2 regions of the Candidatus Njordibacter sp. Uisw_056 genome follow, and region 2 is predicted to be linked to the other one. Evidence: predicted binding sites of a transcription regulator. Region 2 holds the regulator's gene; the other holds the start of a gene.
The links. Region 2 encodes LexA, which represses DNA repair genes until DNA is damaged. Its sites were predicted from a motif close to CTGTNTNNNNANACAG; they were not measured.

Region 1: imuA (translesion DNA synthesis-associated protein ImuA) is a predicted target of LexA. The motif match lies at 5,679-5,694, and genes of this name have one in related genera.

Annotation. Positions count from the first base shown of each region.
Region 1 is NZ_CP159830.1:2,734,718-2,750,725, forward strand. It holds gene ABXT60_RS13095 (hypothetical protein) at 1-271, opposite strand, end outside; gene ABXT60_RS13100 (GFA family protein) at 261-683, opposite strand; gene ABXT60_RS13105 (phytanoyl-CoA dioxygenase family protein) at 686-1,480, opposite strand; gene hutG (N-formylglutamate deformylase) at 1,492-2,292, opposite strand; gene ABXT60_RS13115 (AEC family transporter) at 2,289-3,227, opposite strand; gene ABXT60_RS13120 (3-hydroxyacyl-CoA dehydrogenase NAD-binding domain-containing protein) at 3,444-4,436, opposite strand; gene ABXT60_RS13125 (3-keto-5-aminohexanoate cleavage protein) at 4,442-5,356, opposite strand; gene imuA (translesion DNA synthesis-associated protein ImuA) at 5,712-6,413, shown strand; gene ABXT60_RS13135 (Y-family DNA polymerase) at 6,417-7,823, shown strand; gene ABXT60_RS13140 (error-prone DNA polymerase) at 7,820-10,930, shown strand; gene ABXT60_RS13145 (hypothetical protein) at 11,021-11,599, opposite strand; gene ABXT60_RS13150 (methyltransferase domain-containing protein) at 11,745-12,515, opposite strand; gene ABXT60_RS13155 (hypothetical protein) at 12,670-13,041, opposite strand; gene ABXT60_RS13160 (SIS domain-containing protein) at 13,274-14,143, opposite strand; gene ABXT60_RS13165 (TRAP transporter large permease subunit) at 14,216-16,008, opposite strand, start outside.
Region 2 is NZ_CP159830.1:1,129,283-1,145,290, reverse strand. It holds gene sixA (phosphohistidine phosphatase SixA) at 1-411, opposite strand, end outside; gene ABXT60_RS05610 (DUF4389 domain-containing protein) at 411-707, opposite strand; gene ABXT60_RS05605 (NAD(P)H-dependent glycerol-3-phosphate dehydrogenase) at 771-1,793, opposite strand; gene ABXT60_RS05600 (DEAD/DEAH box helicase) at 1,805-3,034, opposite strand; gene dinG (ATP-dependent DNA helicase DinG) at 3,147-5,276, opposite strand; gene lexA (transcriptional repressor LexA) at 5,454-6,062, shown strand; gene ABXT60_RS05585 (cell division inhibitor SulA) at 6,081-6,539, shown strand; gene ABXT60_RS05580 (M18 family aminopeptidase) at 6,547-7,833, opposite strand; gene ABXT60_RS05575 (carboxy terminal-processing peptidase) at 8,034-10,118, shown strand; gene ABXT60_RS05570 (CaiB/BaiF CoA transferase family protein) at 10,126-11,280, opposite strand; gene ABXT60_RS05565 (serine/threonine protein kinase) at 11,354-12,352, opposite strand; gene ABXT60_RS05560 (MBL fold metallo-hydrolase) at 12,519-13,553, shown strand; gene ABXT60_RS05555 (RNA-binding S4 domain-containing protein) at 13,568-13,780, shown strand; gene ABXT60_RS05550 (benzoate/H(+) symporter BenE family transporter) at 13,798-14,022, shown strand; gene ABXT60_RS05545 (histone deacetylase family protein) at 14,051-15,088, shown strand; gene ppnP (pyrimidine/purine nucleoside phosphorylase) at 15,166-15,447, shown strand; gene trxC (thioredoxin TrxC) at 15,529-15,963, shown strand; gene ABXT60_RS05530 (DUF5062 family protein) at 16,008-16,008, shown strand, end outside.

The DNA.
Region 1 (16,008 bases), 1.4 Mb from region 2:
CGCTAAGCCCTATGCCAACGACGACTACATAGCTCCAAAACCACCAACGACTGTGGCCGTTCAGTTGTACCAGACTGGAAATTAACCCCCCAGAAAAGCCTAAGGTTAAGTACAATAGCCATTGTTTCGATGTGGGTGCAGCGCTTCTTGGCAAAATATAAAAAGTACCACACTGCGGACAACCATAGGCTTTATTAGGGTCTCTATAATCATCACACAACTGATTACGTGACGTAATTTTAAAACCACATTCTTGGCATTTATTCGCCATTTTCGACCCTCGCAGTAATACTAAATCCTTGACGTTGGGGCAGCCCATCTGTTATTTCATAATAGTCAGCCTTTGCTTCCACATAAATGTGCTCCACCAATTGCAACCCACTAGGCTGATCTAGAGTGCCAGCAAAGATTGAAATTGTGGGTAATTCAGTGTTGTCCCAGAATAAATTTCCACCACATTCTAGGCAAAACCCACGACGAACTCTAAGCGAAGAAGAAAACCATTTGAGTCCACGCTCTTTTAGTAGCTCAAAGTCTTTGCGATTCACAGAAGTAGCAGCCACATGGTGACCACTCGTTTTTTGACATTGGCCACAGTGGCAGGCCACTACAGGGCGCAATGAACCCATGATTCGATATTTAACTGCACCACATAGGCAGCTTCCTGTAGCATTAATTGTCATTGTTAAACATTTTCTCTATATACCTCAGGAAACCAATTTAAAGGCATTTTATCACCATCACTTTGAACTAATCCCTCAAAAGGTGGTGAAGTTGGGCCTCCTCGATTCACATAACGCACGTCATCACCCATAAAGCGGGTGGAAAAGGCACGCCGGCGACTAGTTGATGAGTTACCAGGTGCACCATGTACTGTTTTAAAGTTAAACAACACACAGTCACCTAACTCTAGCTCTGGTATCAAAATATTTTGCCTAGCATCAATCACAGGCATGTCCATGTAGTCAGCATCATTGCTGTACCAAGGCTCATTAGTAGACCAACGCGTAGGTCTCACTAGTTTTGGCCAGCGGTGAGAGCCTAATACTAGCTGTAATGTATTCTCCTTAGTCACTGGGTCAAGAGGGATCCAATAACTCGCCGTCTGCTCGCCAGACACACAGTAATATGGCATGTCCTGATGCCAAGGTGTCACTTTGGCCGTACCGGGCTCCTTTAGTAAAATATGCTCATGGAACACTTGGACCTGCTTTGATTGAGTGGCTTCAGCAGCAATTTCTGCTGCCGGAGACTCAACAATCCAACGTTTAAAATCTTCAATACGCTGCCAATTACAATAATCTTCAAAAAAACGTCCAGTATCACCTTTAGCCACATTTTCCCGCCCATGCTCACTAGGTTCAGATAGCACTTTATCAAAACCTGTTCTTAGACTACTGATCCAATCTTTAAACACGCCTTTAATAACGATAGCGCCATCACGCTCGTAATCCTTGATTTTTGATTCACTCAAATACATTACACAATCCCTTATTGGCTCGTGAGGTTACAGCTTACAAGCGCTTCAATTAGCGCCTTGAGTTGGGGTATAACTTGGTTACACTTGCTATTATCTAGTGCATAACTGCCGCTATCTTGCATATAAGTGGTTTGCGATAATTCTAGCTGAAAGGCATGCACATGATCATGAGGCTGGCCATTGCTGCGGGTAATATAACCACCTTTAAAGCGCCCATTACTTACTTGGGTGTAAGCTGAGCCAGACAGGGCTCGCTCAGCCGCTTGAAGTAGCTTCGGAGAACATGACGCACCACCATTAGTACCCATATTAAAATCTGGCAAGGTGCCTTCAAAAAACATAGGCACTTGTGCTCGAATAGAATGAGCATCAAATAAAATGGCATAGCCAAATTTTTGTTTAATGCGTGTCAATGCCGCAGCCAACTGCAGATGATAAGGCCGCCAAATATTTTCGATACAGGCTTGTTGATGGGCTTTATCTGCAACTGCGCCAGGTTTGAACATAGACTTTTCGTTGAACAAAATATGAGGAAATAAGCCTGTGGTTTTACCCGCATAAAGTGGTTTATCATCTTCTGGGCGATTAAGGTCAATGACGTACCGTGAATAATTAGCCTTAATCACACCCACCCCCATGGCCTCTAAAAAGTCATACAGTTGTGGAATGTGCCAATCTGTATCGGGTAAGGCCAAGGCTTCTGGTATTAAGGTGCTCGCCACTTCAGGCGTAAGCTGCAAACCAGAGTGGGGCATGCTCACTAATAGTGGAGAGTGCCCCTGAACAAAATCATAAGGTACAGAAAAAGTCATAGTACTAAACCTGTGATATGTATCGCCAAACTGGTCCAAAAGGTTAACCCTACCAAGCTGGCTAAGGTTTGCAAAGTAATGATATCAGCCATGAGTTTGGCGTTACCACCCATCTGTTGGATAAAGGGGTAAGCCGATACGGCGGCCGGCAAAGCCCCAAAAACCACCACACAAACGGTCACCAAAGGGCTTAGATTAAACCACCATGCGCCCCCTAAAAACAAGGCTGGAAACACTAAGAGCTTAGCACTAAGGGCAGCAATTAAGGGTAGCCAGCTACCCCTTAAGGAACTCATCTTCAAACTGGCGCCCACACTGAGCAATAACAAAGGTAAGGCAGCACGACTCACCATGTCCATCGATTGATCCAATATAGTAGGGATAGAAATGGCGAGTATATTAAGAAAAAGACCGATAGCTACGCCGATGAGCATTGGATTACGCAATAGTCCTTTGAGCATTAAAGCGGGCAAGGGTTGGTTTTTTTTACTCACTAGCAAACTCACAGAGAGCACCGAGAGAATATTAGTAGAGGGCAACAGCACAGCAATAATTAAGGCCCCAAGCTCCTGACCGGGCAGGCCAAATATATCCACCAACACCGCAAAACCAATAAACCCATTATGGCGTACACCACCTTGGGTAATCGATGAGGTGGAGGCTCCATCTAGACCCAGTAACCGAGACACCACCACACAATAAATTAAAATTAATATCAGCGCCACAGTAAAGATAGTGAACAAAGGTAAAACCAAAGCTGGATCAATGGTGGCGTTAGCCAAAGTTCGCACAATCAACACCGGGAATAACACCCAGTAGGATAACTTTGAAATACCTTGCCAAAAACTGGCGTCTACAAGAAGTTTTTTAGACAGGCCGTAGCCTAATAGCATCACCAGCAAAATGGAGCTGACAACTGGAAAAATGGCGTTCATTAAATAAACCAATACAACAAGTACATAGCGCCATCATACCAGTAAGCACTAGGTGATCTGACAATTTTTTACCCTATTAAGGCGGTCTTATTTAACCTAGGTAAAACATAGGGTGCTCCTGGTTAATCGCAAACCTTGCTCACCTACATGAGGCATGGCCTTATCTAGCGTCTTAATAACACCCTATGAGTTACTTGCTGCTAGAGATAAGCCATATTAACCTAACTGCTTTAAACGCTCATCATGTTGGTTCAATAGCTCACCTACACCCCAATTATTATCTTTTTGCACACGCATAATACCTATTAAGTTTTTATCCCGAATGCGCTCTAACTCTCTAATGGAGTGATGCCCAGACTGTGCATCTGATTGCTCTGCAATGGTTGCAATGAGTTCGTCTGTAAGTTCCGGCACATCCATGAGCTTGGTCCATGGCCACTCTAAACAAGGTCCAAATTGCGCAATAAAATGCGCCATACCCGCTTCACCACCAGCAATACGATAGGTTTCAAACAAACCCATTTGTGCCCACCGTAACCCAAAGCCATAGCGAATTGCATCATCTATTTCTGAGGTAGTGGCAATACCGTCTTTGATCATCCACAACCCTTCACGCCATACTGCCTCTAAAAAGCGATCGGCAATGTGGGCATCAATTTCTTTGCGCACATGCAAAGGCTTCATGCCTACACTGGTTAATAACGCCTTGGCTTGTTCAATAATGCCTAAACCATTGGCTGGGCTAGGCACTAATTCTACTAAAGGTAACAAGTACACGGGGTTGAACGGATGGGCCACCATAATTTGTTCTGGTCTTAGGGCATTTTCTTGCAATTGTGAAGGTTTAAAGCCAGAAGTGGAGGAGCCAATAATAGCTGATTCAGTGCAAGCAGCCTGCACTTGAGCAAATACCATGTGCTTAATATCTAATCGTTCTGGCACACTTTCTTGAATCCAATCAGCGTTAGCGACTGCTGCTTCCAAACTATCACAAAGGATAAGTTTACCTTCCCTGGGCATAGCCACATCGGCTAGTTGAGGCAAAGCAGCACGAGCATTATCTAGTACTGCATCTAATTTACGCTGAGCATCAGCTGCAGGGTCATAAACATTAACATCCCAACCATGTAACAAAAACCTTGCTACCCAACCACCACCAATAACACCACCACCGATACAAGCGGCTGTTTTATAGCTCTTATTTACCATATCAATCATGCCAAAGGTGCCCGTTTTTCTACTTTAATCAACTCACGCACCTGAGCTGGAGTCATTAATGTGGTACCCATGTTAGTGGCGATGGTTGCGGCACGCTCTACTAGCTGCGCGTTAGTCGCCAATACACCTTTTTCTAACCAAATGTTGTCTTCTAAACCAACACGAATATGACCTCCGGCCAATACGGTAGCGGCTACATAATTCATTTGGTTACGACCAATAGCAAAGGCTGACATCACCCAGTCTTTAGGTACATTGTTAACCATAGCCATAAAGGTATTGAGGTCATCCGGCGCACCCCACGGAATACCCATACACAGTTGTACCATTACCGGTTCAGTAATTAAACCTTCCTCAACCAGCTTTTTAGCTAACCATAAATGGCCCGTATCAAAGGCTTCAATTTCAATGCGAGCACCCATAGCTGTCATCTTTCCTGCCATAGCCCGCAACATGCCTGGAGTATTAGTCATGACGTAATCAGCTTCAGCAAAGTTCATGGTGCCACAATCTAAGGTGCAGATTTCTGGTTGGCACTGACGCACATGTTCTACACGCTCGCTGGCTCCGACCATATCTGTACTAGATTGGTGCAGAGGCAGTGGGTTCTCAGCATCACCAAACACTATATCACCACCCATGCCCGCGGTAAGGTTAAGGACTACATCCACTTCTGAAGCACGAATACGTTCCGTGAGTTCTTTATACAAATCTAAGCGGCGGCTTGGGATCCCCGTTTTGGGATCACGCACGTGGCAATGCACCACTGCGGCGCCAGCCTTAGCTGCATCAATAGCACTATTAGCAATTTGTTCAGGGCTACGTGGCACATGGTGAGAGCGGTCTTGAGAACTACCAGACCCTGTCACAGCACAGGTAATAAATACATTTTGGCTAGCTTGTAATGGCACGGCTGAGGTCCTCTATTAATTACGTTAATTGTATGGCGCAATAATGGCATTGCCTATGGGGATTTAATTGACATTTTAGGAGCAATTATTATTCAATACCGAACAAACTATCATCTTGTTGTTATTTTTTTGTTAGCACAAGTGGTGGGCTAGCCTAGGTTTACTGCATGAGGATGAGATCAACACTAGCTTCATAAACTTACCACCAAGGCCTTTGATATTTTGGCAGTCTTTGCTCATGCTAGCTTGAGGGCTGCAGCTGATACTTTGACGAAGCTAACTTAGTTTTTTCCTTGACCTGAGCCAAAAATATGTCAGAATACTGTATATATATACAGTATTTGTGAATTTTACCATGGCTCTCTTACAACTCGAAAAAGAGCGTTTGGTCTGGCGAGCTCGGCAATTAACCGGCCCAGATCATCGCCGTCAAAGTAGTTTTTATCCTACTTTAGATGCCCACTTACAAGGAGGCTGGCCCCAGACAGGGCTAGTGGAATTGGCCTATGGCTCTGCAGGTATTGGTGAGTTACGTTTGTTATTTCCCTTATTAGCACAAACTGAATCACGCTTACAGGTGTGGATAAATCCACCAGCAGAGCTAAATGGACAAGCTTTAGCGCAACATGGCATTGACCTAAGCCAAACGTTATTAATACGCTGCCAAAACCCACAACAAGCCCTTTGGAGTGCCGAACAAAGCCTTAATAGCGGTTGCTGTAGCCACCTTATTCTCTGGGCACCTGGATTAACTGCGCCCCAAGCTAAACGCCTACAGGTGTCTGCCAAAGGCAATCAAGCCCTGATGTTTTGGTTACACCCTCAAGCCGAACCTAGCACGAGCGCTTTACCAATTAGTGCGCGTCTGTCTCTTGCCCCCCTAGCCACAGGGCTACGCCTAAAAATCCATAAGTACCAAGGCCAATGGCCACAAAGCTTTTGCCAAGTAGATATGCATGAGCTTTGGCCATCTTTAGCGATACCTACCCATTTACCCACTCACCATGGCCCTGCACCGTCAAGCAACATTGCGGCACTGCCATTTAAACCACGGTGACCTATGCAGTGGCTTTATTTATACTTTCCAAACCTTCAACTAGACAGCCTGTTACATCAACAGGCCTATAACCAAGCCTGCGTTTTGGTTGATAAAAACGAGGTGGTACAAACTAACTCAGAAGCACGCCAACTAGGAATAAAAATAGGCACAGGATTAGGCCAAGCTGCACTTTTATCTGCTCAACTTAAAGTAATTGCCTACGAACCTAAACAAGAACAGCGCCTACTGGCTCAACTTGCTCAGCGTTTGTATCAGACCAGCGCCACTTTGTATCTTGACCCTCCCCAAGGGTTATTATTACAAACCAGTGATATGCTACGGTTGTATGAGGGCCTAGCCCCTTATTGGCAGCAGCTGCAGCAACCGCTTATGGAACGTGGCTTGCACTACCATTATGCAAGCGCTCACAGCCCCCTAGCTGCGCAGGTTTTGGCCCGCGCAGGCAATGATCGTTTACTAACGCACCAAGGTGAAGCCACAGGGTTACTGCATCAGTTGCCCATTCACAGCGCAGGCCTTAACTATAAACTTTGTCTACAGTTAGAGCGCCTTGGGCTTAATACTCTTGGCCAAGCTCAAGCGTTACCACGGTCAGCACTAGGCCAGCGCTTAGGCCAAACTCTAGTGACTTATTTACAACAACTAGAAGACAGCAGTGCGCCTAGCAGGCCTAGATACCAACCCCCTGAACACTTTCGCCAGCGTTTAGAGTTACTCTACGAAATTGAACACAGCACAGCATTACGTTTTCCATTAAAACGATTATTAAGTGATCTGGAAGCCTTTTTAGCGCCTCGCCAACTACAAGCTGCTGGGCTGATTTTAGGCCTAGAGTACCTAGAACACACTTCAGAAAGAGTCTACATAGGCTGTAGCGATGGCGAATATCGGGCAGAGTCTTGGTTAGGTTTATCCATGCTGAGGTTAGAACAGTTACAACTTCAAGCACCTATTATTGCTATTAGCCTTAAAACTAAAGGACAAATGCCATGGGCACCCTTGTCAGCACAATTATTTGAGCCTTTAGGGGGCAAACTTACAGCTGGACAGCTTATTAGCCGCTTACAAAATAAACTCGGAGACCATGCCGTACAACAAGTGTATTTGCGAGATGATCATCGCCCCGAACGAAGCTTCTATCAAGGTGCGCCCCAAAGTAGTTACCAGGCACATCAGGCTACAACATATTTACGCCCAAGCTTATTATTCACCCTGCCACAGGCCTTAAATCATAAGCCTGATCAGCAGTGGTGTATTTTATCTGGCCCTGAACGCATCCAAAGTGGCTGGTGGGATAACGTGAGCATTTGCCGTGACTACTTCATCGCACGCAACCCAACTGGACAGGTGTGTTGGTTATTTCGCACTCCCAGAGAAGAGTGGTTTTTACATGGCTACTTTTCATGAGTAGCAAACCTGTTGTCGATTATGCTGAGCTACATTGTTTAAGCAATTTTAGCTTTTTGCGGGCGGCTTCCCACCCCCAAGAGTTAATCCAGCAAGCAGATGCTTTAGGTTATAAAGCCCTTGCGCTTACAGACGAATGTTCAGTAGCAGGGGTTGTTCGAGCCTATCAGCATAAAAAAGAACATAATTTAAATATTAAGCTCATTATTGGTAGTGAGTTTTTACTTAATCCACACCAATCTGAGGCTCAAGAGAGCTTAATAGTACTCGCAAGAAATCGCTTAGGATATGCTCAATTATGTCAGCTGATCAGCCTTTCTAGGCAACGTTGTGAAAAAGGTAAATACCAAGTTTTTGAAAATGATTTTGACAATCTTAGTGAGTGCTTACTTATATGGAACCCCCATCCAAGCAGTAAAAGTTTATTAGGAGAAAAATTAAGTAGCCAATATAAAGACCACTTATGGATAGGCTGTCACCGGCGTTTAAGTGCCCTAGATCAGCGCCTACAAACCCATTGCCAAACCATGGCCAAGGCTTATGATTTGCCCATAGTAGCTCTTGGTCAAGTAATTATGCATAGCCCAGATCGGCAAATGCTACACGACACCCTGACAGCCATTCGTATTGGTATGCCTGTACATGCCTGTGGTTACGCTCTTCAGGCCAACCGTGAACATAGCCTACGATCGTTGGATAAAATCGCCAAACTGTATCCCCTCCAATGGATACAAACCAGTGTATTAATTGCCCAACAATGTAACTTTTGTTTATCAGAACTAAGCTATGAATACCCCGCTGAACTAGTGCCCAGTGGTTATGATGCCAACAGTTATCTACACTACCTTGTAGAACAAGGTAAAGAAATTCGCTTTCCTGCTGGGGTGCCACACGATATTGCCCTCATCATAGATAAAGAGCTTAGCCTTATCGCGTCCGAAGGTTACGCCCACTTCTTTTTAACCGTATATGACTTAGTACAGTTCGCTAAAAGTCAGCACATTTTATATCAGGGCCGTGGTTCTTCAGCTAATTCTGTGGTGTGCTATTGTTTAGAAATAACTGCCGTAGATCCTCGCCAAATACAGGTATTATTTGAACGTTTTATTTCTAAGGAACGGGCTGAACCACCAGACATTGATGTAGATTTTGAACATCAAAGGCGCGAGGAAATAATTCAGTACATCTATCAAAAATATGGCCGCCATCGGGCAGCTTTAGCTGCTACTGTTATCACTTACCGTTTTAAGAGTGCGGTGCGTGAAGTAGGTAAAGCCTTAGGTATTAGCTTACCCACACTTGAACTGTTTATTAAAAATGTAGATCACCAAGATCACAGTACAGAGTGGGATAAGCAATTACACAGCTTGGGTTTAGACAGCCAGAGCCATGTGGGCCGATGCTTTTTGGAACTGGTGCAAACACTACAAGGATTTCCTCGCCACTTATCACAACATGTTGGGGGGTTTATTATTAGTGCAGGGCCCTTAAGTGAGCTGGTGCCTATAGAAAATGCAGCCATGGCTGATCGTACTGTGATTCAGTGGGATAAAGACGATTTAGCAAGCCTTGCCTTACTCAAGGTAGACGTTTTAGCCTTAGGCATGCTTAGCGCTATAAGACGAGCATTACACATGGTGCACCACTATCACGGGCGTAAACTCAGCTTAGCTGACATCACTCGCATGGATGATGATGCCAAGGTGTATGCCATGCTCCAGCAGGGCGATAGTGTCGGTGTATTTCAAGTAGAATCCCGTGCTCAAATGAGCATGTTGCCACGTTTACAACCTGCTTGTTTTTATGACCTTGTGATTCAAATTGCCATTGTGCGCCCTGGGCCAATTCAAGGAGACATGGTGCATCCATTTTTGCGCCGCAGAGCGGGTAAAGAAAACGTAGATTACCCATCACAGGAAGTGAAGGGAGTGCTAGAACGTACCTTAGGTGTGCCTATTTTTCAGGAGCAAGTGATAAAGCTAGCAATGGTAGCAGCAGGCTTTAGTGGCGGAGAAGCTGATCGCTTGCGCCGCGCTATGGCCAATTGGAAACGTCATGGAGAGCTTGATCAATTCCAACATAAGCTTGTCAATGGCATGGTCAAAAGAGGTTATAAAACAGAGTTTGCAGAACGCTTATATCAACAAATTTTAGGTTTTGGAGAGTACGGTTTTCCCGAGTCCCATTCAGCCAGTTTTGCAGTTTTAACTTACGCTTCGGCTTGGCTTAAATACCACTACCCTGCAGCATTTTATTGTGCCATTCTCAATAGCCAGCCTATGGGTTTTTATAGTGCATCACAGTTAATTCAGGATGCCCGTCGTCATGGTCTTCAAGTGCTGCCGGTGTGTATTAATCATAGTGCTTGGGACCACAGTTTAGAATCTACTAAGACCGCAGAACTGGCATTACGCTTAGGCTTTCGGCAAGTGAAAGGAGTGCGCCAAATTCATATACAGCAGCTATTAAAACACCGGCCCAAACAAGGCTTTCAAGACCTTCCCCAAGTACAAACATTACACCTTCCTAGAGGCCAGCTAGAATCTCTTGCTAGCGCTAATGCACTCACCTGTTTTAGTGGCCACCGCTACCAAGCCCGCTGGCAATTACTCGACAATTATCAAGACCTACCATTACTGCACCAAGTGCAAGAAACAAACCCAGAGCAATTACCAGGGCCTGACGCTTTAGATGTGTTAACTGAAGACTATGCCAGCCTAAGCCTAAGCTTAGAACAACACCCCATTGCCTTGCTACGCCATGCAGGCCTTCTAAAAGGCTGCCTAAGCACTAGCCAAATGGTACATAAGCCTCATCAAAGTTTAGTCACTGCCGCGGGGATAGTTACTGGTCGACAAAGGCCCAGCACAGCCTCTGGTGTAACTTTTATTACCCTAGAAGATGAAACAGGAAATACTAACCTAGTGGTATGGCAAGGCACTGCCCGCGCACAAAGACAAGTTTATTTAAATGCTAAAATATTGAAAGTAAAAGGCATTTTAGAGCGTGACCCAGATAACCAAGTCACTCACATTATTGCAGGAAAGCTCATAGATTGTAGCCATTTGCTAGAACAGTTAAAAATCAGTTCTCGAGATTTTCATTAATCTGAGCACGTGATAGCAACCAAAACTTGATAGTATTCAAAGGCCTTAATATGTTTAATGTGATTTGTTGAGAATGGCTAATATAAGGCGCTAACCATTATTGCATTTGTCAGGGTTCCAGAATTCATCTTCTATGTCGCCCATAGAGAAAATTAAACCCACAATATCCGTAAACGAGAACTGTTCAATATCACCAACAGCGATGACATATTGCCCAACATTTAAACTATTAAACACTTTTATGTAATAGACCCCTGCTTTAAAAACCTCATTAGATAAAAAATTTTCACCGACCTCTGGGCCGTTCCAATACCACTGTTTACCATACTCTTCATACCATGGTGCCCAAGTAAAGTTTTCACCATCTGCAAGATAAATTGCATCAAAATCAGAATTTAGAACTTCAAATGAAAATTTACTTTCAAGTGCACATTCACCAATTTTGGCAGCCAAGATGCCGGCATAAAAATTAAAATCAGTGGCAGATTCTATTCGATAATAGTGAGGGTCACCTGTCAGTGTTGAATAGATAGCTTTTGATATTTCTGGTTCTTCTATTTCGTATGGTGCGTCAGCAGGGTATGTTGAGCTTTCATTTAAAACAGGTTTGTGGGCGTGCGCTTGGGCTAAAAACGCTAAAAGAACGACAGCTAACAGTGATTTTTTCATTGTGGTTACAATTCAATTCGTTATCTAAACACTGTACGCTTTTGTAAAGCTTAAGGCACTTAAAGTCCTCTTTTTTTACTTTTTTACAGTAAAAGCAGCTGTATACATCATGCTATTTAGAATTTAGCCGATTTAAATCACCATCTTAAAATTTATTTCCCATGGTAAGCACAGGAAAGCTAGTAAAGCCAAATCTACCTTCTTTTTCTGCTTGTTCTAATTGAAATCGCCATTGTTGTACCTTTTCTTCTTCCACACCCTGACTAATGGCAAAGTTAGCAAGCACCATTTCGGCATAAGTTGCAGGTGAGTTTTCGTGGCGCTGGGTCATCACAAAAGCCAATGACTCAGTGCGAATGTTACCGATGCCATGCTTAGCCAATCTACCGGGAAGCTCCATAGGTAACATTTGGTGATAACAATGAGCCTTAAAAGCTTCATGAATGATGTTGTTAAGCTTATCGTCAGCCCCGTGAAATTTGAAGTTATCCCACAACACAGACACATTAACAAAATTAGACTTAGGCTTTAATAGCCGTGCTACTTCAGCCAATGCAGCGTCCACGTCGTCTATATAGTCCAACGTTTGAATGGAGGCAATTGCATCACAAGACTCATTAGCTAGGCCAATATTGTTAGCCATGCCACATAAGAATTCAACATTACGCAAGGCATCACAACGCACCCTTGCAGCCTCTAACTGAGTTTCGCTCGGATCAAGTCCAAAGGCTTTACCGCTATCACCCACAGCAAGACCAATGTCTTCAATTAAATGTCCAGCACCGCAACCCACATCTAACGCAGTGTTACCCACCTGCAGGTTAAGTGCACTCATTACTGCAAGACGACGCGCCACACCAGCACTGCTACCAGCCATTTTTTGCTGCAGCACACTTGCACTACCTTCAAACTTCATATGTATTTTCCTTTACCCACAATGCAGAAGAGTCTGGCAGTTTAAAATGAATTGAAACAACCCATTAATAGGCTGTTATACCTAACATGTCGATATGCGTAACTGTTTAGACACAGTTAAAGGGGCTGCCCTGGCCAGGTCATTATTTACAAACTTAGCTTCTGGATTTTACCCATAACAACAAAGCAATAGCAGCCATGATAATGGGTGTACTATAATTTTGCACACTGGCTAGCATTGTGCCAGAGGATATTAGTGATGCATTTAATAATGCAAAAACAACCCAAATAATAGCTGCTAAGCGTGCAAATTTAGCCATACTAGCTGGCGCCCATGTAGGTACCATCCATTGTATGCTGGCAACAGCTGCTGCCGCCGTTGCCGTAAATTGCATTTGTGCATGAAGCGGTGCGGTTAACTCAACGCCAAATAGATCACCAGCTACCATTGCTGGAGTTAACGCCATCATTAAAACCCATAGGCCAGTATAGCCAGCACTGATTCGCATTATTAAAGACAAACTCACTATTATTCTCCTCACTAAACAGATAATTCAAGCCTAAGAAGGTGAGCTTTATTACACCCTCTTGGCAAAGTTGATTTTATTCAGTATAAGAGCATCCGAAGGTTTAACAAGCTGCTTATAAATACTGGCCATGCTGACACCTCCAGTATCAAACCATAAACGGTCTGACTATTGACTACCTATGCGTTAATAAAGCTTAGAGAGTCCTTTTGCTGTGCTGAAAAAGGCAGAATTATTTAATACGCTTAACTGGAAACCTTAAACTTTTAAGAGAGCGTTTAATCGTCTTGAGATGCGTCATGGTTTCTTCACCTAGCTTCATAGTAACGCCTACAGCAAGAACGTCTATCACCACCATTTGGGTAATGCGGGAGGACATGAGTGTGTTGAGTTCTTTGTCTTCATCTAAATCGATATACAAAGGAATCTGCACTTGCTCAGCTAGAGGGGTATCACTTGGGCATAAGGCAATAACTGTTGCACCCGCATCCATCGCCAGTTGTGTGGTGTGAAGTAGATCTTTAGTACGGCCCGTTTGAGAGACTGCAATCACTACATCGCCAGGCTGCAAGGTAACAGCCGCCATCGTTTGCAGGTGAGGGTCTGAATAGGCCGCAGCCGAAATATTGAGGCGGAAGAACTTATGCTGTGCATCACTACAGATAGGGGCAGAAGCGCCAAAACCATAACAGTCAACACGCTTAGACTGAGCTAAGGCAACAATAGCTTGCTCTAGGTTAGCGGCATCTAAATCAGATTTTACTCGCATTAGATTACCCATCGTGGAATCAAAAATCTTTTCTTTAAACTGCTCTACTGAATCACGACTATCTAGATGAAATTGCTGATAAGAGGTATTAGCACCGACAAACTGAGCAAGTTTAAGCTTAAAATCTTGGAACCCATCAAAGCCTAATGCCCTGCAAAAGCGCACTACAGTGGGCTCACTTACTGCTGCCGCCGCCGCTAAATCGACAATACGCATTTGTACAATCTTTGCACGATGTTCTAGCACATAGTCTGCCACCTTACGCTCAGACTTGCGTAACTGCGGGTGGGCTTGTGCGATAGTTTTAAATAAATCGAGGTTAGATGTAAACATGGGTTGAGCCGAAGCAATAAGCAATTAGGAACATTCTACCCTATTCGCTTCAGCTCAATCCACCGCCTATACTCAAAATTGTAAGGAGATATCCTTATGGCTAGCCATACACGCAGAAACTGTGGTGGCTACATCATCACTCATACGTTCTTGTAGACGCAATCCAATGCTGTCTTTAATCGCCAGGTCGTAGCTCACTAAAGCTGGAACCATGTCAGTTAGTGCACGTTTTCGCCATGTGATTTCTGCGGTTAGCAAAGCCATAGCTTCACTATGGTAGCCTTTGGCTTTTTCTGGGTTATATTTACTGCCCTTTAGCGCCCTTCGTGCTTTAGAGAGTTTAGACTTGATGCTGCTTACACCGGCAAACTCTCCCAAATTTCGCTCTTGTAACTTAATCGCTGACATCGCGTCCTTGGCGTCTAATTGGTCAATGTTAGCGGCAAGTTCGGCCACTCCCGGTTCAAGCTCAGCTAACTCTGGCGCTTGGCTTATCCACAAACGCATCTCAGTTATGCCTTCATAAGCTTCATCAGCGTTGCGGCGATATTGATTACGAGACTGCTTTTCTGCCTTGTTGAGCTTCTCAAATATAGGCCTTTGGGTTGCCCATACTGCAGGAATGCTAGCTTCTAAACGCTGATTCAACAGCCCCAGTTCATCAATACGTATGGCTAAATTAGATCTACGATCAGCATTTAACTCAATATCATCAAGTCGGCGTAATTGTAACTTAGCGTCTTCGACCAAGCGTTTATTGCGACGCACATTAAGCTGGATCTCACGCACTTGCTGATGCAATGGCTCATAGTTTTGTTCGAAGTCTGTGAGTTCAGCCTTAGCCTGATAAATGCTTTCTACTTTAACAAATGTTTGGCGTGCCTTAGTTAAACTGTCGTCTAACATCTGTGCTGCCGCAGAAGACACATAGCTGGTATCTGCCGCCGCCATCGAATCTATGGCCGCTACCAAACTAATTTTTTGATTGGCGTAAAGAGTGAGCACTTGCTCCTCTAAACACGGCTGAATGCGGGGATTCATAGGTGGTGGTGCTGACTCAGAAGTAAGGTAGGTGCGATTAGGAAGGTAGTTAACTAAACTGGGGAAAAAACCAGTGATGATTAACGCCAATATCTGCAGCCCAATAAATGGTACCACTCCTTTGTAGATCGACAGCGTCTTCACTACCTGGTCCGCCACACCCCGTAAGTAAAAGAGTGCAAAGCCAAAAGGAGGCGTGAGGAATGAAGTTTGAATATTTAAACCAATCATTACCCCAAGCCATACAGCAGTAACATTTGCGCTAGGGTCGGCCAACAATATTGGCGCCACAATGGGCACCACTACTACGGCAATTTCAATAAAGTCTAAGAAGAAGCCCAATACAAAGATAACTACCATGACTACGAAGAACTGCACCCAAAAACCACCAGGAAGACTTGTTAGCATGTGTTTCACTAACTCTTCTCCACCGAAGGCGCGGAAGGCAGATGTGAGCATGGCAGCACCAATAAGAATGATAAATACCATAGAGGTGGTTTTAGCTGTTTCTCCCATTACTTCATGCAAGGTAGTGCCTGTTTTAAATACCCGCCAGCCGCTCCAAGCAATAGCCATGAGCAATGCCGCTGAAGCAATCAAACCCAGTGTAACTCCAAGGCGGTCTTCATCAGTATTTATACTTTTTATATTGAGGTTAAAGTTAGCAACAATAAACCCTAAGCAAATGACCGCTGAAATTGCTATAAATGCTGGCCAATAGCGTTTTTCATCACGGTCATGCAACCGGTAGCCAGCCATCAACATAGCACCTACAGCACCTACAGCACCTGCCTGATTAACCGTTGCGACTCCCATTAAGATGG
Region 2 (16,008 bases):
CAAGGCTATAGAAGCTGGCCGCATAGGCTCTCCCATGTGATGATTCCCATGGCAAAAATGGCCAATCAAACCACTAACTAATGGCTGGTGAGTGATCAGAACAATGCCTTCATGATGTTGTTGCAGCAAGAAACTTTGCACTTGATCGATCTCTCCGTGAGGAGTGATACAGTCCAGTGTTTGTAGATTTAATAGGTGCTTTTTATAAGCATAGTTCTGTAACAACAAAGATGCCGTCTGTTGTGCCCTCATATAAGGGCTAACCCACAGGCTAGTATATTCATGCCAAGGTATGGTTTGCTGTTGGCTTTGCTGTATGACTGAATCGCTGCCCCTTTGGGTAAGCCGCCTTTGAGCGTCAGAGGGAGCATTGAAGCTGGCCTCACCATGGCGCATTAGGAGCAGTTTCATTAGTCCTGGGCCTGTGGTAAATCCTTTGCCTCCGGCCAGTCATTAAATGGAAAAGGCTTGCTTTCAGTTTGGTAAGACAAAAACCGGTAGCTTTGAAGGATGAAACGCCCTGTGCTATTACTAAATTCAAGTATCGTATGCTGGCTAGATTCATTAAAAAGACGATAAAAAAACTGAGCAACAACTAACAGCACTAATATATACGCTGCAATTTTTACCAACACCAAGGTTAACAACATAAAGACTAGGCGAAGCCAAAAAGCTTCTGATTTCAGGTTATTTTTTAATGCTTGCATAGTATTTGCTCCTTTAACTTCCATGTACTTAACATAGGGTCAATTCAGACACATTTCAAGTGATTAACTGCGTTTTAGTACAAACTCAACATCTGAATTTTGATCACGATCCATTAGTGCTTTCGCTACAGTAGAGGCATCTTCACCCTCATAAACCAACGCATAAAGGCCATCAACTAAGGGCATATTCACCTGTAATTGATCAGCTTTTTCCTTCACCAAGGCAAGGGTATTTACACCTTCAGCCACCTCTCCTAGCTCGGCTACAGCCTGGTCTAAACCTTTTCCTTGGCCTAACGCATAACCTACCCGGTAATTTCTACTCAAGGGAGACATACAGGTAACGATTAGGTCCCCAACCCCAGCTAGACCCAAAAATGTCATTGGATTAGCGCCCATATGCACTGCTAGGCGGCTCATTTCAGCTAAACTGCGGGTTAATAACATGCTACGGGTATTTTCACCCATACCCAAAGCTGCACTCAGGCCGGCAGCAATGGCATAGATATTTTTGAGTGCACCACCCAACTCTGTGCCATAGCGATCATTGCTCGCATACACTCGAAAGAAGTGGCACTGTAATATGTCCTGCACTTGACGACGCAGCCCTTCATGATCACTAGCAATCACAGTACCCGTTAACTGTTTAGCAGCCACTTCTTTTGCTAAGTTCGGGCCACTGATCACACCCACAGGGTTGTTAGGAAAATAGACTTCAAGCACCTGACTCATTAATAAAAAAGTATCAGGCTCAATACCCTTTGCTGTCGTAACTAGGTATTGCTGTGGGTTTATAAAGCCTTTAGCTTGCTCCAAAACCCCTCTAAAGGCTTTACTGGGCACGGAAAATAAAACGGTGTCTGCATCACTAATACAGGCACTAAGATCAGTCATTATTTCGAGGTTCTGGTGTAATTCTAGCCCGGGCACATAGCGAGAGTTAATCCGTGTATTACGCATTTCTTGGGCCAACATTTCGTCACGTAGCCACAGCCTAACAGGAAATCCATTGTGAGCGACAATGTTGGCTAATACAGTGCCAAAGCTGCCGCCACCAATGACTGCAACTGCGGGTTTAAAGTTCATTGCGACACCTATTAAACTAACAGTTCGCTAGGTGTCGGTTCGCAGTCTAAACGTTTTCCCAGCATCTGTTCTAGGTCAGGCATTATGAAGGCATCATCTTCTGAGGCAAAGCTAATTGAAATCCCAGAAGCTCCTGCTCGGCCAGTGCGTCCTATACGGTGCACATAGTCTTCTATTTCTTCTGGCAGATCATAGTTAAAAACATGAGTTACACCATCCACATGGATGCCTCGGCCTGCTACATCCGTAGCGACTAAAATAGGTGTATCGCCACTGCGGAAGCGCTCTAGGGTTTTAACCCGTTTGACTTGCGCAACTTCACCCGACAAAAGGGCACTTTTAATGCCGTCTTTTTGCAACTTTTCAGCTAAATCACGGGTAATATGACGCCGGTTAGCAAATACAATCGCACGCTCTACGCCCATTGTTTTTAAGCAATTTAGCAACACTTTATATTTATCAGCGCGGGCTACAGAAAAGAAACGCTGCTCTACAGTGGCAGAAGCTAGGTCGTCAGACTCAATTTCCACATGCACAGGCTCAAAAGTCCATTGTTCTGCCAAGCGTAATATCTGTTCGCTAAAAGTAGCACTAAATAACAAAGTTTGGCGATCTTCTTTTTTTGGTGTTTGACGAATAATAGCCCGCACATCTGGGATAAAGCCCATACTCAACATCCGATCAGCTTCATCCAAGACGATCACTTCCACTTCACGCAGATTGACATGCCCTCGGCGACAAAAATCTAACAACCGACCCGGTGTAGCCACCATGATGTCAGTATGCTGCTTTTGTAGTTGCTTTTGCTGTACTTCAAAATCCATGCCACCAACAAGTTGCTGAACGTTGACATCGCAAAAACGTGTAAGGTCCTCAGCGTCACTGGCTATTTGCATTACCAACTCTCGGGTGGGAGCAACAATAAGCGCTCTTGGAGTACCTAATCGACGAGGACCTTCTATGGGAAAATCTAAAAAGTCAGTAATAATACTGAGTAAAAATGCAGCTGTTTTTCCTGAGCCAGTCTGTGCTTTCCCGGTAATATCTTTTCCAGCCAGAGATTCAGGCAAGGTTAATGCCTGTATTGGGCTACAGTATTCATATCCCAACGCCGCAATACCCTGCATCACTTGGTCGGGCAAATCTAAATCATGAAAGCGGGTTTTGCCCTCCTCCTGTGGGACGATAAAATCGTCCAGCGACCAGTTTAAACCAGAGGCTTTTGAATCATTTGATTTCAAGGTGATTTTCCATTGAGAGGCGAGCATGCCTCGTTAAGATAAACTTCAACGAGGCAGTATAGAGAGTTTGAGACCATTACACAAAACACCTTTAATTAGCCTTAATCGTTCATTAACTAAACTGCCGATGATAAGGCGGTAACGCCTGCAAAAGCTGTTGGCCATAGCGTTTACTTAAGATACGTTTGTCCAAAATAGTAATGCGGCCTTTATCTTCTTCTTTGCGCAGCAAACGACCTGTGGCTTGCACTAGCCTAACACTTGCTTCTGGCACCGATAGTTCAGCAAAACTATTACCACCAGACTTCTCGATCCACTCAGCAAGAGCTGATGGCACGGGGCGGTCTGGCACCGTAAATGGTAGCCGTGTTATTACTACGTGAGTTAGGTAATTGCCAGGTAGATCGATACCTTCAGCAAAACTGGCCAGGCCAAACAAAATACTGCCCTCTCCTTCATCGATACGTTGTTTGTGTTGGTCCAATAGACGTTGCTTAGAAGATTCACCTTGCTGCAAAATTAAATCCTGCCATAGACCGTCCATACCCTCAAAAACCAACTGCATTACACGCCGTGAAGTAAACAACACTAAGCTGGCTTCAGCCTGATTTAACTGAGCTTTAAGCCCTACAATCAAATGATCCACAAACACGCCCTCTGGCCCTGGCTCAATCGCCTCTTTGGGGACACAGATCTGTGATTTAGAGAAATCAAAGGGGCTGGCAACAGCCAGCATCGTGCTACTAGGGTTTAAACCAGCATGGGTTATAATGCGGTCAAAGCGGCCCAAAGCAGTGAGGGTAGCGGATGTTAACAAGGCTCCATAACATCGTTGCCATAAGTTTTTTTGCAGCAGTTCAGCCGCCATTATAGGACTTGCTGACATCTCTAAATCCACACGCTCTGGTGTTTGCCAATACTGTAGCCACCGTGCCATGGGCACTTCACCCTCTTGGTCAACTTTAGCATAGGCTTGCCATAAACTTAGCTGTTGCTCAGCGTTTTGTTGTAATACCCCAAAGGCTGCAAGGTAGTTCTCCGCTTGGTCTTTAGGCAAACCGTTTTGATCACCTTTAACGACATCGTCCATCAACGCGTGTAAGGCGCCTAAGTCTCTTGCTAAGCGGGCACTACTGAGGCCCATATCATGACTAATTTGTACTAGCTCGGTTGGCACTATGCCTTGTGAAAAACGATAATTTTCTTGCTGCTGGTAACCATCCTGGGGCCTAAATGCCGACTGGTCTAAGAATTGCTCAACGCTAATGAGTTGCTGCTCAAGCCCTTGCAGATGGTCCTTTACCTGCCCACTGAGTTGAGCACCTTTACCACCCCCCTGCCATTCTTTTAAAAACTTTTTTAAGCCCGAGCGCGTTTGCCCGTACCAGCGACTAAGTTGGCGAATACCTTGCTGATGGGTGAACTGTTTTAGGGTTTTATCCGCTAAATGATGACCTTCATCAAAGATATAAATAGTGTCTTCTGGTGCTGGCAAAATAGCACCCCCTCCTAAAGCTAGATCTGCTAAAACCAAGTCATGATTAGTAACAATGCAATCAGACTGTTCTAAACCATCTCTAGCTTTAAAAAATGGGCACTGACTAAAATGGCTACAACGGCGGTTAGTGCAACCTTTGTGATCTGTCGTAATTGGCCGCCAATGATCCTCTGCCAAGGAGTCTTTCCAGGCATCACGGTCGCCATCCCATTGATTACTGCCAAGTTGCACTACCATATCTTTATACAAAGTTTGTTGTTGCGCATCTAGCTTTAGGGCTAACTCATCCTCAAACAGCGCCTGGGTTGGGTCAATAGCGGCATTTTGTGATAAGGCTTGGTCTAACCTAGATACACACAGGTATCTTCGCCGGCCTTTTGCTAATTGAAAATCAAAATCATAACCACCATGTTTTTTAAGGGCCGGCAGATCTTTTTGTACAATTTGTTCTTGTAGGGCGATAGTTGCTGTTGAAATAACTAATTTTTTGTCTAAAGCTTTAGCTATAGGCAGACAGGCCACCATATAGGCTAGGGTTTTTCCCGTACCTGTACCCGCTTCTACCAAGCACACCGGATTATCATCTCGGCGATGGCCATCAGCATCCATATCGATTGCCAAAAAATGATTAGCCACAGTCGCTATCATTTGTTTTTGACCCCATCGAGGTTTCAGGTCTAGCTGCTTAATAAGCTGACGGTAAAGTTGTTGTATATCTTGTTTTACAGAAACAGAATCAGACACGGAAGAAGCTCTTTGTTAGCATCGAATAATCGGTCATCAGGGTACACCATTTTAGCCTTAAAAGCTGACAGAAAAACCGCTAGGGAAAATAAAACTTGCCAGCGTCAATATTACTGGTATTATATACAGTAACTGTACAAACAACCAGCATATCTAGTATGTGTTAGAGGACGTAATATGATTAAGTTGACCCCACGCCAAGATCAAGTACTCGACTGTATTCGCAACTACATTAATGATACAGGTTACCCACCGACTCGGGCAGAAATTGCTAAAGAACTGGGTTTCAAGTCACCTAATGCTGCAGAAGAACATATAAAAGCCCTAGCCCGTAAAGGTGCAATTGAGATCATTCCGGGTGCTTCTCGAGGTATACGAGTGCCCGATATGCATGAAGTAGACCTTGGACTGCCCATTATTGGCATGGTAGCCGCTGGTAGCCCACTGCTAGCGCAAGAACACATCAGCGACTATTGCGCAATTCCAGAAAATCTATTTTATCCGAAGGCAGACTACTTACTTAAAGTGAGTGGAATGTCGATGAAAGACATCGGTATTTATGATGGCGATTTATTAGCCGTGCATAAAACAGATCAAGCCAGAAATGGACAAGTTGTAGTGGCACGCCTAAACGATGAGGTTACTGTTAAACGTTTTCAACGCAATGGTAACCACGTGCAACTGATTGCAGAAAATCCAGATTTTTCACCCATAGAAGTAGACCTTACGCACCAACACTTAAGCATTGAAGGATTAAGTGTCGGTGTCATACGCCGTGGTAACTAAACCAGAAGGAGAGCCAAAATGATGCGACAACAGCAGCAAAAAACTGAGACTAACATCGAGGGAATTTTAGCAGAACATCAGCTAGATCTCTGGGCTCAAGAAGAACATACACCTGCACAAGATCTTAGTAGCATCACAGAAATCATTATGCGCGGTGAGGCCTGGAACAATGTGCAGACATTGCTACCATTACTTGCACAACTCAGCCATGACCAACGTTGGTTAGCTTGGGTTGCACCGCCTAGGTTATTGCCTAAAGCCCAACTAAGGGCTGCTGGGTTTGACTTGGATAAAATCATCTTATTAAAACCTGATTCCCACCACGACACCATGAGCCTAGCCAAGCAAGCGTTAAAGAGTGGCACTTGCCACACTGTTATTAGTTGGTTTGGCTCCCTTGCTGAAAACCAACTTAACGATTTAGCTCAGGCTGCAGAGCTTGGTAACAGCCGGGCTTTTTTAATTAGGCACCAGTAAATAACATCTAGAGAATTAGTTGTGTCTCAAAGAACCTTGTTAGTAAATTATGGGTGATTTGTGCATCAGCACTGCCAGCAAGCTCGCGTATGGAGTGCATTGCAAACGTGGGCACTCCCAAGTCTAATGTGCGCACACCGAGCTGAGCCGCAGTAATAGGCCCTATGGTGCTGCCACAGCTCATGTCGCTGCGCACCACAAAGGTTTGGATAGGCAATCCGATTTGGGCAGCCAGCTCTTTTACCATTGCACTAGTCACTGCATTCGTAGCATAGCGCTGGTTTGCGTTGACTTTAATTACTGGCCCTTGATTTAACTTAGGCCCGTGCTGGTCATCATGTTTATTAGTAAAGTTGGGATGGACCCCATGTGCATTGTCAGCCGAAATAAAAGTGGATGCATCTAACACTTGATGCAGTAGTTCAGCCGTTGGGTAGATGCGCTGCAGCACAGACATTAAAAAACTACCCTGAGCCCCCTCGGCTGACTGACTGCCGACCTCTTCATGATCATTACAGATCAATAACATACCCTGATCAGTTTCAGCATCTAGCATGGCTGTTAACCCTATGTAACAGCTTAATAAGTTATCTAATCTTGCCGCTGCTAGAAACTCCAGCTTTAGTCCCACTAAAGCTGGGGCCTGAACGTCATAGAAACTTAACTCATAATCAATCACCTGCTCCACAGACTGCCCATTAGCGTTTAACTCGTGCTCCAGCAGTGAGCGTAGATTAAAATCATCACCCAAGGCCTGTCCGAGTAACACAGGCAGATCTGTTTGTGGGTTCACAGTATGGCCTTTGTTAGCCTCACGGTCTAAATGTATGGCTAGACTTGGAATACATGCCACTGGGCGCTTAAAATCTATCAGGTGGCTCACTAGGCAACCCTTGGCATCACGACAAACCACTCTGCCAGCTAAAGACAGATCGCGGTCAAACCATGGATGTAACAATGCCCCGCCATATACCTCCACACCCAACTGGTGATAGCCTTTACATCTTATTTCTGGGTTAGGCTTTACCTTTAAACACGGGCTATCTGTATGAGCACCCACCATGTGTAGCCGCTGCAGAGCATTGTCTTTAGGTAACTGAAAAGCCACAATAGTTGAATCATTACGAGTAATAAAATAACGCCCTCCAGCTTTTAAATGCCAAGTGTTCGCCACTTTGAGCTGGTAATAACCAGCAGCACTTAATTGGCTGGCCATTGAAGCAACAGCATGAAAGGGTGTTGGTGAGTCACTAATAAAACTCATCAGTCCACTGAGATAGGCTTGTTTTGGCATGGTTTTGCTTGTTCCTTCGTTACAAAGGGCTAATATTGCCACATTCTGGGCTGCAAACGTAACGATTCTGTAAAGCATTGGCTAAATTAGCTTCAATTCGCTCTAGACGTTTGAAAAGCTCACTAAAATCAAGCTAGTATAGGGTCAATGAGATTTCGTTGTTAAACCCCATTGGCTTACTAAAGGTCTTCATACTATTTATGACTCCTGATACTTTTTTGACTGCTTTGTACATCCCTTTCACAGCTGCTTATTGGCGCCAAACCTTCCCTAAGGTGGTATTTTTAGTAAGCCTTATAGTGGTGCCGTTTGCCATAGCACAAACTAGCCCAACTGAAACACCAGTGCAGATTAAGTTCACTGAGAAACAGGGTTTGTTGGCCCAAGAAATTATTGAGTTATTAGGTCGTCAGCACTATTCCCCTAGGGAAGTTAACGACCAGTTTGCCACTGATGTGTTTACCAGGTATTTAACGCTTCTCGACCCTCAACACATTTACTTTAGCAAAGCTGACTTAGCACCATTTAATTACCTTAATAGTGAACTTGACGACCTTTTATTAAAAGGTGATTTGGTTGCTATGGGCCAGCTGTACAATTTATTACAACAAAGACGCCTAGCATTCATAGACTACAGCTTGACCTTATTATCCAGTGAAGGCCCTATGTTTAACTTTGAACTGCTTGAAAACATCAGCACAACACCGTTTGATGATCCTCGCTTAGAAAATTTGGCAGCTATTAGAGACATTTGGCGCAAACAACTGAAAAACGAGTTTATAAACGGCCAATTAGATAGTGAAACGGCTGATCAAATTAAGCAACGGTTGCTAAAGCGCTATACCACGATGCGCAAACGTGTAGTTCAAGTGGAACTTCGAGACGCCTATGAAGCGGTGAGTAACAGTATTACCACAGTTACAGACCCGCACACCTCATACCTTTCGCCACGCAAAGTGGAAGACTTTAATATCGACATGAGCTTATCTTTGGAAGGCATTGGAGCTGTGCTGCAGCGGGATGATGAGTTCACTAAGGTAGTTCGTTTAGTGGCTGGCGGTCCAGCTGATAAAGCTGGCGACTTGCAGGCCTCAGATTACATCGTTGGTGTAGCGCAAGATGGCGAAGCGATGCAGGAAATACTAGGGTGGCGCTTAGATGATGTTGTTGACCAAATAAGAGGGCCAAAAGGCTCACTTATTAATTTGCAGATTATTCCAGGTGGCGACTTGCAGCAAACCAAAAAAACGATTCAAATTCGCCGCAACAAAGTTGAGCTAGATGATCAAGCCGCTAAGAAGTCAGTGATTGAGTTACCGACTAAGGAGGGCACCCGCAAATTTGGTATAATTACCTTACCAACTTTTTATATGGACTTTGCTGCTGCAAAGCAAGGTGACCCCAACTATCGTAGCTCTACTCGGGACGTATATGAACTTATCCAAGAGCTAAATGAGGAATCTGTTAGTGGCATTATTGTTGACTTGCGCAACAATGGTGGTGGTTCGTTGCGAGAGGCGAATCAACTCACTGGGCTGTTTATTGAGACCGGCACCACAGTTCAGGTTCGCTATGCCAATGGAGTGATCGAAAAACAGATAGACCGTAACCCATTTTTGGCCTACACCGGCCCCCTAGTGGTTCTAGTTAATCGCTACAGTGCCTCTGCTTCAGAAATTTTTGCAGCAGCAATGCAAGATTACAAACGGGCTTTAATTGTTGGCAGCCAGACCTATGGTAAAGGCACGGTGCAAACATTTGGTGATCTCACTAGCGGCCAGATCAAGTTCACCCAAGCAAAATTTTATCGAGTTTCTGGAGCGAGTACCCAACACAAAGGTGTGATCCCAGACATCACTTTGCCCAGTTTGAATGACCCAACGAAAGTCGGTGAAAGCACACAAGACCATGCTCTCCAGTGGGATCAAGTTAAGGCTGTTGATCACAAAACGTACTTTGCATTTGAACGAATTATTCCACAGCTGCAGGCGCAGCAAGAGCAACGCAACCAACAAAGCCCAGATTGGCAATACACCCTAGCCGTTGTTGAACATCAACGTAATAGACCAGAACAAATTAGCCTTAACTTGAGTCAGCGTCAGCAGTACTGGCAAGACCAGCAAAATTGGTATTTGAGCCGTATTAACCAATTACGCCTTGGCCAAAAGTTAGACCCAGTAACGGACGTTGAAGATCATCAATTTAATTATGATAACGCCCAAAGCGATCCCAGTTTATTAGCAGCGGCTGGAGTCATTGCTGATTGGATTGATATGGTGCGCTAAGCCATGCCTAAACTACCTTATCTTGCCGCAACTGGGCAATGCGTTTGGGTGATATGCCTAATTGGGCTAGTACATCGGCTGTGTCTTGGCCAGCCCTTGGCACAGAGTTGAGTAACCCTTGGTTATGATCCATTTTTGGTGCTGGTGCGGGCTGGGTGACGCCATCTAGCTTAATAAAATTGTTGCGGGCTCTATGATGTGGGTGTTGTGTGGCTTCTGTAAAATTAAGTACTGGTGCAAAGCACACGTCAGTTCCTTCCAATTGGCCGCACCAATAGTGTCGAGTTTGACTGGCAAACTTTTGACTTAAAGCAACCCGTGCCTGGGGCCAACTTTGCTCCTGCCACTGATGTTCAAAACAGCCCGTTTGGGTTAAACCCAAACGGGCCAATAACAGGCCATAGAACTTGGGTTCTAAGGCACAGATATTAATGTAATGACCATCTGAACATACATAACTATCATTCCACGGAGCAGCACCATCGGTCCAACTAGTACCTACTTGGTCAGCAGAGTGAGATGAATTATGAATCATCCATAGTAGGCTAGAAGCATAAACACAGCCGTCTGTTATGGCAGCATCTATTACCTGCCCTTTGCCAGAGCTTTGCGCTTGCCAAAATGCACACATCACGCCCCATAAAAGCATCATGGTGCCACCGCCTACATCTCCGACTAAAGTTAATGGCACTGTAGGCTTTTGATTAGGCCTTGCGCCAGCGTGCATTGCACCAGTAAGCGCTACAAAATTAGGATCATGACCCGCCGATTGCGCTAACGGCCCTGTTTGCCCCCAGCCCGTCAAACGACCATAGATTAGTTTTGGGTTAAGCGCTTCGCAAACCTCTGGTCCCAGCCCTAGCTTCTCCATGACCCCTGGCCTAAAGCCTTCAATCAAAATCGCCGAGCGGGCAATTAATTCTAGAGCTAGCTCTACTCCCTCAGTTTGTTTGAGGTCTAGTTGGATGGAGCGTTTACCACGATGATAAAAGCCATCAGCAGTTTTTTCTGGCGCAAAGTTTGCCGCATTGAGGTTCTTTACTTTGCGCCCAACAACAATAACATCTGCACCCATATCAGCAAACATCATGCCTGCCAAAGGACATGGTCCAATGCCTTCAAATTCTATTACGGTAAGACCTGATAAGGGTTTTTTGTGCATTAGGTACTCCCGCTAAAATTTTAATAATGGGCAATTAGTACTGACAAATATGCTACTACACAATTACCATACATTAAATTAATTCCATCATTGGCTCACTGAGTGCCGACAACTGTTCCCTTAATTCTAAAATATGCTCTCCCCAATAACGCTCAGTGTTAAACCATGGAAAACTATGGGGAAAGGCTGGATCTTCCCAACGTCGGGCCAACCATGCAGCGTAATACAGCATCCGTAAGGTTCGAAGCGGTTCTATCAACGCCAGTTCTTGAGGCTTAAAGTCATAGAACTCATTGTAACCTTCGACAATTTCAGACAATTGAACCCTCTGACGGTCACGATCACCTGACAACAACATCCATATGTCCTGAACAGCCGGAGCCATCCGTGAGTCATCAAAATCAACAATATTAGGAGCATCATCGCGCCACAACAAATTACCACCGTGGCAGTCTCCATGAACGCGAATGTAGTTCACACTATCGGTTTGCGAAAAAGCAGTATCTATGCGACTTAATAAGTCTGCCGTTAAACTGTCATATGCTGCTTTTAAAGATTTAGGTATAAAGTGCTCACTGACAAAAGCCACACTGTCGTGACCAAAGGTTTGAGGGTTTATAGAAGGCCTATGCTGGTAGGGTTCTACCGCACCAAGGGCGTGTATACGCCCTAATAATCTGCCCATGGTGTAGAGATTATCAAGGTCATCTAATTCGGGTCCATGGCCCCCTTTGCGCTCAAACAAAGCGAATTGAAAATCTTCATAGTGCAATAAACTTAAACCTTGTGGATTGACCAAAGGTGGCACTACGGGTAACTCATAGTCTGCTAGAGCAATACTAAATCTATGCTCCTCTAATATTTGATCTGAAGACCACCGCTTTGGCCGATAGAATTTGGCAATTACAGGCACATCTTGATCTTCAAGGCCAACTTGGTAGACACGGTTTTCGTAACTATTAAGTGCCGATATTCGCCCATCACACACATAGCCTTGGCTTTCAACTGCATCCATGATGTAGCTAGGGGTTAATATTGAAAACGGGTGAGTTTCTTGGGTCATAGTAGCCATGAGTGAGTCATTCAGTGCCACAGTATATCCTAAGACTGGGGCGTCTTGATTCAACGTTTAAGTTATATTTTTGCAATATCAATAACTGGTAAAAACCTTTGTATAATCTAGGATTAGCTCCGTATAATAGTAAATTTTTCGTGCCCATTAAATAAGGCAAGCGCTAATGACCTCTACCAATGCTCTGCAGTTCCCAATTAGTGAGGCCCCTCCTATGGGCCAGCCTCTTGCTGTTGCCAAGGGTGTTTATTGGTTACGGATGCCATTGCCTTTCTCTTTGAATCATATTAATTTGTGGTTATTGGAAGACGATGTTGGCTGGACCATAGTAGATACAGGAATCAACACCTCCGCTTGTAAGGAGTTATGGCAGCAAGTGTTTGATAACCACCTTAACAATAAGCCCGTGCATCAACTTGTTGTCACACATTTGCACCCAGACCATGTTGGTTTAGCCGGTTGGATCTGCGAAACTTGGGGTTTAGAGTTATACATGTCCCGCACAGACTACATGGCCTGTCGTGTATTGATGTCTGACACGGGCAAGCCAGCACCCACAGCTGCTATCAGTTTTTATCAACGAGCTGGCGTCAGTAATGAACAGCTGGCGTCTTACAAAGCCAAGTTCGGTGGTTATGGTAAAGGCATTTACCCCATGCCTGAAAGCTATGTGCGCATCCAAGATGGTGAATCGCTCAGCATGGCTGGCCAGAAGTGGAACATTATCGTAGGCCGTGGCCATGCACCAGAACATGTTTGCCTAATGTGCCCAGCATTAAATGTTTTTATTGCTGGTGACCAATTGCTGCCCTCTATTTCTTCCAATGTTAGCGTGTGGCCTACAGAGCCCCACTCTAACCCGTTAAAAGATTGGCTTGATTCATGTGCTATGTTGCAACAATGCATCCCCGCTGATGTGCTAGTATTGCCATCTCACGGCCAGGTATTTTTTGGTGCCCATCAACGCTTGCAAAGACTCATTGATGGCCATGAAAAGTCACTTGTTAAGTTATTAGATGCCTGCCAGCAGCCTCAGCGCAATGTAGATCTGTTTAGCCAATTATTCCGCCGCCCTATTACTGATGATGTTCTTACCCTGGCTGTCGGTGAAACCCAAGCCCATTTGAATTATTTAGTGAATAAAAACAAACTCCAAGCCAGCACCGATAACATGGGTGCTAACTGGTACCAAACCATTTAAAAGAAGACTATTTTATGCACATTATTACGATCAATTTTGAACCTGTTGAATTATTTAAGATCTTAAAGTTTGAGTCTATCGTTGGCAGTGGTGGCGAAGCTAAAAAAAGAATTGGCGAAGGCTTGGTTAAAGTTAACGGTGATGTTGAAACACGTAAGAGCCGTAAAATGGTAGCGGGTGACACCATTGAATTTGAAAAACGTCACTATGAATTAAAACTCGCTTAAATAATGGACATTAGTCGTTGGTAGTTACGATTGCCGGCTTAGCATTATTGGGCACCATAAGCAGTAGTCTTAGCACTGCACTAGCGCACGAAGCAGAACGTATTCCAGCCATAATTACTTTGATTACTACCACTTCTGGTGTCGTTATGTGGGGCATAGGTAGCGCATTTTGGGGCTTAATACTCGGCACTATGGCTTTGTTAATTCAACGCTACCTTTCACCCAAACCTACATATTATTGATCTAAAACGTTTATTACTGGGGCTGTCTATGAAAACTGTTTATTCGCCTGAACACATTTTGCGCAATGCTAAAACAGAGCTGACTGGTGGCCAATTAGTCACCCCATTTGAGTGCCCGCAACGCGCAAATTATGTTTTAGATGCCATAAAGTTAGCGCAGCTTGGTGATGTGGTTATGCCAACGCAGTGGTCTAGACATTGGGTAGACAGCGTTCATGACAAAAATTACCTTACTTTTTTGGATACCGTATGGCAACGTTGGGTAAACGCAGGTAATCAGGGTGAGGCTATCCCTAATGTTTGGCCTTCGCGCTCTATGCCTAGCCAACGAATTCCTAGACATATTGAAGGCCAATTAGGCTATTACAGCTTAGCTGGGGAGACTAGCATTAGTGAAGGTACCGCAGAAGCAGCATGGGTTTCTGCAAATGTGGCCTTGTCTGCTGCAGAATTATTGAATCTTGGTGAACATAGCGCCTTTGCTCTTTGTCGCCCACCAGGGCACCATGCGTCAAATGACCAATTTGGTGGTTACTGTTTCATCAATAATGCGGCTATAGCAGCTCAAAAACTGCGATATGATGGCGCTCATAAAGTGGCTATTTTGGATGTAGATTTTCATCACGGAAATGGCACCCAAGATATTTTTTATCAACGCGATGATGTGTTATTTTGCTCTATTCATGGTGACCCTATGGTCGCTTTTCCTTATTTTTTGGGATTTGCCGATGAAATAGGCGAAGGCCCTGGTAAAGGCTTCAACCTTAACATTCCCCTTCCACGGGGTACGTCATACTCAATATGGCGCGCAGCACTTTGCAGGGCAATAACCAAAATACTTAGCTATGGTGCAGACGCTGTAGTCGTTTCCTTAGGCGTAGATACCTTTGAGAAGGACCCTATCAGTTTTTTCAAACTCAAAAGTAATGACTTTATAGATATGGGTCAAACTATCGCTGAAATGGGTTTGCCAACCTTGTTTGTTATGGAGGGCGGGTATGCTGTAGAAGAGATTGGCACAAATACTGTCAATGTGCTTAGAGGTTTTGAAAACCCCACTGGATAGTCGTTATTTAGTCTATGATTAAGGCTTTAAATAAGGCAAGATGTGGTTTTTCCATTTTATAATAAGAGATTAATCCAATGCTTTCAGTTACTTCTTACTTTGATGATAACGTTAAATCTATCGCTTTCCAAGGCAAAAGCCTAGCGACTACAGTGGGGGTAATGGATATAGGTACATTTACCTTTGGCACTAGCCAGTATGAGGTCATGACCATTATCGATGGCGAACTTGAAATTAAGTTACCTGGCACCAGTAGCTGGAATACCTTTACCAACGGTGATCAGTTTGAAGTAGAAGCCCACAGCAGCTTTGACGTTAAAGTTGTGCGCCAAACCGCTTACCATTGCACATATGAGTAAACCTGTGCCTAAACTTTGCGATAGCACGCATTCAAAATTAAATTAGCATGAACTACATAATATTCATAAGAGTATAAGCCGATGTCTACCATCACCAGTCGCTGCCCTCATTGTCAAAAAAATAACCGCTTGGCTGCAGAAAGAGTTAAAGACAACCCTTCTTGTGGTGCTTGTAAAGACGCTTTATTTTCTGGCAAACCCGTGGTTGGCACCAGCGCTAATTTCAACGCAATTATTCAAGGAGACAAGCCAGTTGTGGTTGACTTTTGGGCCCCCTGGTGTGGCCCCTGTGTTAGTTTTGCACCAGTATTTGAACAACTAGCCCAAATTCAAGTCAATGAACTTCGTTTTGTAAAAGTGGATACTGAAGCAGAGAAAATGTTAGGTTCTCAATTCAACATACGCAGCATTCCTACCTTAATGGTATTTAAAAATGGTAAGGTCGTAGATCAGCTCAACGGCGCATTGCCCAAGCAACAATTTGAGCAATGGTTAAATGCCGCAGTGAATAAATAATACAGACGTTTCAACTTTTTCAACCTATTAAAGCGAAGTGGATGA